Regions from separate parts of the Vibrio sp. QJM3NY_35 genome, predicted to be linked through region 1. Evidence: riboswitches for the same ligand, from Rfam matches in the RefSeq annotation. Region 1 holds a riboswitch; the other holds the start of a gene.

Evidence for each region. Region 1 has a riboswitch for lysine ahead of AC3CH3_RS05490 (Na+/H+ antiporter NhaC family protein). Riboswitches for the same ligand answer to the same signal wherever they lie in the genome.
Region 2: linked by a shared signal. The riboswitch ahead of lysC (lysine-sensitive aspartokinase 3) and the one ahead of AC3CH3_RS05490 (Na+/H+ antiporter NhaC family protein) in region 1 are both predicted to bind lysine.

The regions. Positions count from the first base shown of each region.
Region 1 is NZ_CM173507.1:1,205,163-1,209,351, forward strand. It holds gene AC3CH3_RS05480 (inosine/guanosine kinase) at 1-416, shown strand, start outside; gene AC3CH3_RS05485 (H-NS family histone-like protein) at 589-999, opposite strand; lysine riboswitch at 1,364-1,541, shown strand; gene AC3CH3_RS05490 (Na+/H+ antiporter NhaC family protein) at 1,654-3,246, shown strand; His leader region at 3,435-3,570, shown strand; gene hisG (ATP phosphoribosyltransferase) at 3,624-4,189, shown strand, end outside.
Region 2 is NZ_CM173507.1:346,454-350,642, forward strand. It holds gene lysC (lysine-sensitive aspartokinase 3) at 81-1,448, opposite strand; lysine riboswitch at 1,557-1,734, opposite strand; gene AC3CH3_RS01685 (pyridoxal-phosphate-dependent aminotransferase family protein) at 1,911-3,050, shown strand; gene AC3CH3_RS01690 (PglL family O-oligosaccharyltransferase) at 3,159-4,189, opposite strand, start outside.

The sequences.
Region 1 (4,189 bases):
AAGATGCAGCGAAGCGTGAAACGTCATTGCCTTTACTTCCAGGTTCAATTGCGGAATTCAACCGTTTTGAATTTAGCCGTCCTGCGCATAAAGATTTATGTGAAAACCCAACTAAAGTGTATTCGCACATTGCGCCATACATGGGTGGACCAGAAAAGATCAAAAATACCAATGGTGCAGGTGATGCTGCGTTGTCGGCTTTATTACATGATATGGCAGCAAATAAATATCATAAAGAAAATGTGCCGAACTCTAGCAAGCATCAACATGCATTTTTAACGTATTCATCTTTTTCACAAGTTTGTAAATATTCAAACCGTGCAAGTTATGAAGTGTTGGTTCAGCACTCACCACGCTTGTCTCGCGGCCTTCCTGAAAGAGAAGATAGCCTAGAAGAAGCATACTGGGAAAGATAAGATATTTTTATCGTTCTCATTTATATTTCTAATAGCGAAATATAAAAAAGGCTCCGAAAGGAGCCTTTTTTGTTTCTGAACATATTGAAGCCGTAAATAATACTTTAGTCGACTTTAATATTAATTCTATTGCTTAGCGTGTAATTGATTACCCACCAAGTAAACTAAATGTTTAGATAGCAAACTCTTCTAGAGATTTACCAGCATCTAGCTGTTCTTGGATAGCTGAAGGCGTACGGCCTTGACCTGTCCAAGTCTTCTCGTCGCCGTTTGCGTCTACGTATTTGTATTTCGCTGGGCGAGGAGCGCGTTTAGCTTTTGTTGTTTTAGATTTTGCTTCACCAGAAAGTGCAGCAATAAGATCGGCAACATCAATTCCGTCTTTTGCAATTTGTTCAGCAATAGCAGAAAGCTTAGCTTCTTGCTCTGCTTTAGCAGCACGTTCTTCAGCTTCAGACTCTTGACGCTCTTGTACAACAATAGTCAGCTTGTCTAGCGCTTCTTCAAGTTGCTCAAGAGTTAATTCACGTGAGAACGCACGAAGGCTGCGGATATTTAATAGAGTTTTTGTTAATTCAGACATGATATTTTCCATCAAGGTAAACTAAATAATCTTCCTAATAATAAACAGAGCCTAGGAATAAAACAAATAGTATTTCTTCTATTATATATTTAAATATAAAAGTGAGATGAATAGTTGAAAATTCAGAGCTGTATTTCTATCGAATTTATAATAAATATTAAGATTATCTTAAAAAGTGATATGTGACTGGTGGAGTAGTGAACTTATGTAGACTATTCTTCTATTGATTAGTTCATTAACAAAAAGCTATTTTTCTCGGAATGATATGTTGCATTGTTGCTCTTGATGAGTACAATTGCGGCTACCTGATGCGAGACGTTGGTTAATTTGTTGTTAAACTCTGGTTTACACGGTTAATAATGTTATCGCACGTAGAGGTGCAATTATAAAAAGTAACTTCCGTTGGGGTGATGCCAATGAACGGGAATGAAAGGTGTAATTGCCGAAGTAAATTGTATATCTAAGCAATTTGCTGGGGTTGTGCTCAATAGGTACAACACTGCCATAGTCTTAATTTTAAACTATGGAGCGCTACTGTAGGGTTGGGTGAAGTGTTCACTTCCCTTTCGCTTAGTTCAACATGAGCTTGGTCAGCCGTATCAAGTTTGTCTGCAGTAGATCTCTAGCCAAATAAAAAACTGGTTTTTGAAGATCATGAATTTAATAGATTTTGCAACATCACCTTTATCTTTGCTTCCGCCCCTTGTGGCTTTGAGTCTTGCTATTGTTACCCGCCGTGTATTGGTTTCTTTGGGTGTCGGTATCATCATGGGTGCGATTCTACTTGCTGATTACTCAGTAGGTAACGCAGCTAGTTACGTGTTTACTAAAGCATCTGGTGTTTTCATCGAAGATGGTGGCATCAACACTTGGAACATGAGCATCATTGCATTCCTAATAATTCTTGGAATGACAACGGCATTATTAACACTGTCTGGCGGTACTCGCGCATTCGCGGAATGGGCACAGTCTCGCGTTAAGAGCAAACGTGGCTCAAAACTACTTGCTGCTTTCTTAGGTGTATTCATCTTTGTAGATGACTACTTTAACAGCCTAGCAGTTGGTGCTATCTCTCGTCCTGTAACAGACCGTTTCTATGTATCTCGCGCTAAGCTTGCTTATATTCTAGATTCAACGGCTGCTCCTATGTGTGTGATCATGCCTGCTTCTAGCTGGGGTGCTTACATCATCACTATCATTGGTGGCATCTTAGTAACACACGGTGTGACAGAGTATTCTGCATTGGGCGCTTACGTTCGTCTTATCCCAATGAACTTCTACGCTGTGTTTGCACTACTAATGGTGTTCGCAGTGGCTTGGTTCGGTCTAGATGTTGGTAAGATGCGTGAGCATGAAATTGAAGCATCTCAAGGCCGTGGCTTTGAAGGTGACAACGATCAAAAGCAAGCTCACGACCTAAATGAAGAGCTAGACATTCAAGAGAGTGAAAACGGCTCTGTCTCTGATCTCGTTATGCCAATCGTATCGTTAATCGTAGCGACGGTAGCTGCAATGCTTTATACCGGTGGTCAAGCGCTTACCGCTGACGGTCAAGCATTCAACTTGCTTGGTGCGTTTGAAAATACAGATGTAGGCAAGTCTCTTGTTTACGGTGGTGTTGTTGGCCTGCTTGTTGCGCTAGCGACAGTGTTTAAGCAAAAGCTGCCAATGTCTGATATCGCAAGAACAATGTGGATCGGTGCTAGCTCTATGTTTGGCGCTATCCTGATTCTTGTGTTTGCATGGACTATCGGTTCTGTTATCGGTGACATGAAAACCGGTTCTTACCTTTCTTCTCTAGCAACAGGTAACATTGATTACCACTGGCTACCTGTTATTTTGTTCCTTCTTGCTGGCCTGATGGCATTCTCGACAGGCACATCATGGGGTACATTTGGTATCATGCTTCCTATCGCGGGTGACATGGCTGCAGCCTCTGACATCGCTCTAATTCTGCCTATGTTAAGTGCGGTTCTTGCGGGTTCTGTGTTTGGTGATCACTGTTCTCCAATCTCTGATACGACGATTCTCTCTTCTACCGGTGCTCGTTGTAACCACATTGACCACGTATCGACTCAGCTTCCTTATGCGCTGTCTGTGGCCTTCGTATCGTGTGTTGGTTTCATTACCTTAGGTATGACATCATCAACTGGCATCGCATTTGGTGCGGCGTCTCTAACGTTTGTTGCTGTATGCTTTGCATTGGCTTATTTCTCTCGCTGCAAAATGGCGACGTGCAACAGCTAATCATCATCTGATTGAATAATGAAAAGGGAGGCTGCGGCTTCCCTTTTTTGTACCTGTTAAATTAATTTGAGTTTTAGTGAAAAAAGTTCGAATAAATGGTTGAAAAAGGATGTCAGCTTAGTTAGTGTGGAGACAAGACAGCAAACAACCTAAGAGCTTATAAGTATGCGTAAATTAGTAATGAACATTCATCACCATCATCACCCTATCTAGTCTTTCGGGGAGATTTACGTATACCCGGGAGCAAGAATTCTCCCGGAGGTTAAGTCAAAGAATTTAGATTTAAACCCTCGGGACGACAAAGTCTTCCGAGGGTTTTTTAGTTTTAGCACTTTTAAATAATCAATAAATTCAAATATTTGCACAGGGATACAGCAATGCAGACACAACGCCTAAGAATCGCAATTCAAAAGAAAGGTCGCTTAAGTAAAGAGTGCCAAGACTTACTTAAAAAATGTGGTGTTAAATTTAACATCATGGGTGAGCGCCTAGTGGTTCATTCACTTAATATGCCAATCGACTTGTTACTGGTTCGTGATGATGACATCCCAGGTCTTATCATGGACGGTGTGGTTGACCTAGGTTTCATTGGTGAAAATGAGCTAGAAGAAGTTCGCCTAGACCGCGTTGCTCTAAAAGAGCCATCGCAATTTCACACACTACGTCGTTTAGATTTCGGTGGTTGCCGCCTTTCTATCGCTATCAACAAAGATGAAGAATACAACGGCCCACAAGACCTAGCGGGTAAACGTATTGCAACAACCTACCCACAACTACTAAAAGCCTACATGGATGAGCAGGGTGTTGAATTCAGCACTTGTATGCTAACAGGCTCAGTTGAAGTAGCACCTCGAGCTGGACTAGCGGACGCTATCGCAGATTTGGTTTCTACAGGCGCTACGCTAGAAGCGAATGGCCTAAAAGAAGCAGAAGCTATTTTTCA
Region 2 (4,189 bases), 860 kb from region 1:
AAAAGAGAAAGGGTTGCTGAATAGCAACCCTTTTTGTATCTGTGATTTAGTTATTTATCTGTCGATGATAAACGGACTGTCTATTCAAATAACTCTTGGTGAAGTTTTTGAATCGCCAGCTTAGAAACAGATTCATCTAGCAAGAAACACAGGTTGTGTGGGCTTGCTCCGTAACAAATCATTCGTAGGTTGAAATCTTCAAGAGTGCCGAATACCTGCTTCGCATAGCCTTTGCTTTCACTCATGTTGTTACCAATAAGTGCAACAAGGCATAGGTCGTGTTCAATATCGACAGAACACAGCTCTTCAAGCTCAAGGCGAGCGGCTTCAGGTAACTCAGGAGCACCACCTGATGTGTCTGTTTGATCCAGAGTAAGTGACACACTGATCTCTGAGGTAGTGATAAGATCGACAGAGATCTTATGTTTAGCAAGGATCTCGAACACTTTTGCTAAGAAGCCATAGGCGTGGAACATGTTAGCACTGCGTAGCGTAACCATGGTTTGGTTGCAGCGTAGGGCAAGCGCTCTAAATAGAGGGGAGCTCTCAACTTGTTGGCGAATCCAAGTACCACCTAGCTCTGGTGCTTTCGATGAACCAACAAAAACAGGGATTTGGTGGCGTAGTGCAGGCACTAGTGTCGATGGATGCAAGATCTTCGCGCCGAAGTTTGCCATTTCCGATGCTTCACTGAAGCTGATTTCTGGGATAGGAGAGGCCTTAGGAGCAATACGTGGATCGGTAGTATAGATACCCGGAACATCCGTCCAGATCTCTAAGCCAATCGCTTGTACCGACTCGGCAATCAGTGCAGCTGAATAATCACTGCCACCGCGACCTAGGGTCGTGGTGTTACCTTCGCTATCAGCACCGATAAAGCCTTGGGTAACGACAACTTGTTGCTGGCACAGTGGAATCAATTTCTCTTTTGCCAAAGCAGTAATCTCTTCTAGCTGTGGTTCTGCTTTTCCGAAATCATCATTGGTGCGCATCACTTCTCTGATATCGAAACGAACCGCAGGTGTTCCGCGTTCGCGAAGGATTTGAGCAAGGATGTGTGTCGACATCAACTCACCACATGCTACAAGGTGATCTGTCAGCTTAGTACTTGCTTGGAATGATGCGGCTTCTGCTGCGCTCGCAATGTCATCAAGAATGCTGTGAACTTCTTTTTCGATGCTGATTGGATCCGCAAGTTGGTCAAGAATAGCATTGTGGATGTCAGCTAATTGCGTCATCAATTCTTGGCGGCGAGCTTTGTCTTGAACTCCGTTTGCGAGCTCTACAAGCAAGTTGGTCACGCCAGAACACGCGCTACTTACGACCAGTTTCGTATTTGAGTTGTTTTCAATAATGGCAGCACAACGGCTCATTGCTTCAAAGTTGGCAACACTTGTTCCACCAAACTTAGCGACATTAAAAGAACCAGCTACATTAGATGCACTCACGATATATCTCCCACGACTTCCTAAAATAAAATTACGGTTGGGTAATCCAACGTCCGATGTTTTTCGAAGAGAGTTTTAGAGCAAAAAGAGAGGAATTATTAGAATAGTAACCTCAGAAGCTCTTCACCATATAGAAATGGCGACAGTTGAAGGGATTCAGCCCGCTCAACCGATAATAAAGGTCCTGCATCCTTTTATTATCTCGGCACTGCTCCCCATAAATGTTTTGTATTGGAAATGCGGTTCCACAAAACATCTGCCTGGGCAGTGCTCCTCTTCTGCTAGATAGCCGTTTCATTGAACGTGTTTGCGGTAACAATGTCAATCTGTAACTTGAGATAATTGAAAAATAATTTTAACAATTCTGTGACAGTGGTTTGACCTCAATACTTATGGCTAATTGCTGAGGTAATCAATTTGCTTTAGGGTGGATTGTTCACAACATTAACGTAAGGGATGTACATGTCTAATTTAACACTCACTACTGCTATCGATAGCTTTTATCCACCACACCGAACGTTAATGGGGCCGGGGCCTTCAGATATCTCACCTCAAGTGTTACAGGCTTTGAGCCGTCCAACCATAGGTCACTTAGATCCGCTGTTTATTGCGATGATGGACGAGCTTAAACAGCTTCTTAAATACGCTTTTCAGACTGAAAACGAATTTACGATTGCCGTTTCTGCACCGGGTAGTGCGGGTATGGAGACCTGTTTTGTTAACTTGATTGAGCCTGGTGAAAAGGTGATTGTTTGTCGTAACGGTGTCTTCGGTGAGCGTATGCGAGAAAACGTGGTGCGTTGTGGTGGCCAAGCCATCCTTGTTGATGACGAATGGGGCAAGCCCGTTTCAGTTGAAAAGGTAGAACAAGCATTGGCAGAAAATCCCGATGCTGTTGCTGTGGCATTTGTGCATGCAGAGACGTCTACTGGCGCGTTATCGGATGCTCAAGTTATCTCAGCTATCGCTCGTCAGTTTGATGCGTTAACGATTGTTGATGCAGTAACGTCTCTAGGTGGTGTGCCATTACTAGTTGATGAGTGGCAGCTTGATGCGGTTTATTCTGGCAGCCAAAAATGTCTGTCTTGTGTGCCAGGGCTATCTCCAGTGACTTTCTCTCAGCGTGCGGTTGATAAAATGAAAGCCCGCCAAGCACCAGTACAAAGCTGGTTCTTGGATCAAAGTTTAGTATTGGGTTACTGGAGTGGAGAAGGTAAGCGTAGCTACCACCATACCGCACCCGTGAACAGCCTTTATGCTCTGCATGAGTCGCTGGTTTTGTTGAAAAATGAAGGCCTAGATAATGCGTGGTCTCGTCATCATGCGATGCACCAAGAGCTTAAAGAAGGCGTAGAAGCGCTAGGGTTAAGGTTTGTGGTTGATGAAGAGAGTCGCTTGCCGCAGCTGAACGCACTGTATTTCCCTGAAGGAATTGATGAAGCTCAGATCAGAACGCAGCTTCTAGAAGAATATAATCTTGAAATCGGTGCTGGGTTAGGCTCTTTGGCTGGTAAGGCATGGCGTATCGGCTTGATGGGCTACGGCGCTCGTAAAGAGAATGTCGCGTTGTGTCTAAAAGCGCTAAAAGATGTATTGAAATAGCTGTAATAAACTGAAATTAAATAGAAAAGCGCACGAGGAAACGTGCGCTTTTTTGTATCTACCCCCAAGCTCCTATTTAAATGGTGCTTTAGTTGTGAGGTCTAAACATTATTCAGCAGACGAAACGTTATCTTCTGCTTGTGACACTTTCTTATACTGAACCTTTGAAAAGTCTCTGTTAGGGAATAAAAAGTTCGCTTCGCTACGAATTTGTTCTGCTTTACTTTCTTCTCCTAGGCCTTGATACGCCAGAATCAGATTGCTGTAGAAAGCCGGTCTTGGTTTGCTCTTAATGATCTCCAGTGACCAATCGATGTAAGACTGTATAAGACTTGGGTCGGCTTTGTAGAGGCCAATATTAAGGTAAGTGCTGTATATATCCCAATCGTAGCGATCTTTCCACACCACGGGGTTCGTTACCTGCTTAAGAATATCTGGGTTCTTAGGCTTAGACAGTTCAAATTTAGTCAGTACATAATTGGTGTGAAGGGCGCTCAGCATATAAAAACTGATCAAGATAGGGAGCACTAAGCTCGACACTCTAAACAGGGTCTTACTGATGATACTGAACGACTGTTGATAATGTCGGGAAGAGCGCTGATCGACCCAGTAAATCAATATAATGAATGTTATCCAGTGAATCGCCGAGTGGTAAAAAGGATACTCAAGTTGAGAGTGCAAAAGGATCGGGATAAATAAAGCGAGCAGGGCTAGACGCGTTCCCTTTGCAGAACTTGCTATTCGTGACATAACCAATATTGCAGCAATCAAGATCCCGATGATTGGTACTATTCCGCCCTCAACGCCCCAAAAAAGAAACTCATTGTGAGGGTGATCCATGGATGGAAGGCCGGGGTGATAATTCGAGTTAAGTTGATGCTGGCGAGCCGTATATAGCGTGTATTCAGACTCAAATTTCCCGTAACCATAACCTGTGAATGGCTTTTCGATCATCATATCTAGAGCTTGTGGGAACGTATAAGCGCGCGGGCTTTCTAGGTTCGCTTTCTTGCTAGCGAGGCTATCAGTCGCACTTAGGCTGATCACCGAAAAAGCGACGACGACACCGACGAGCACTGATGCGCACCATCCGTAGAAGCGTTTCTTGGTCGAGAACTTGTATAGATAGGGCAGAATGC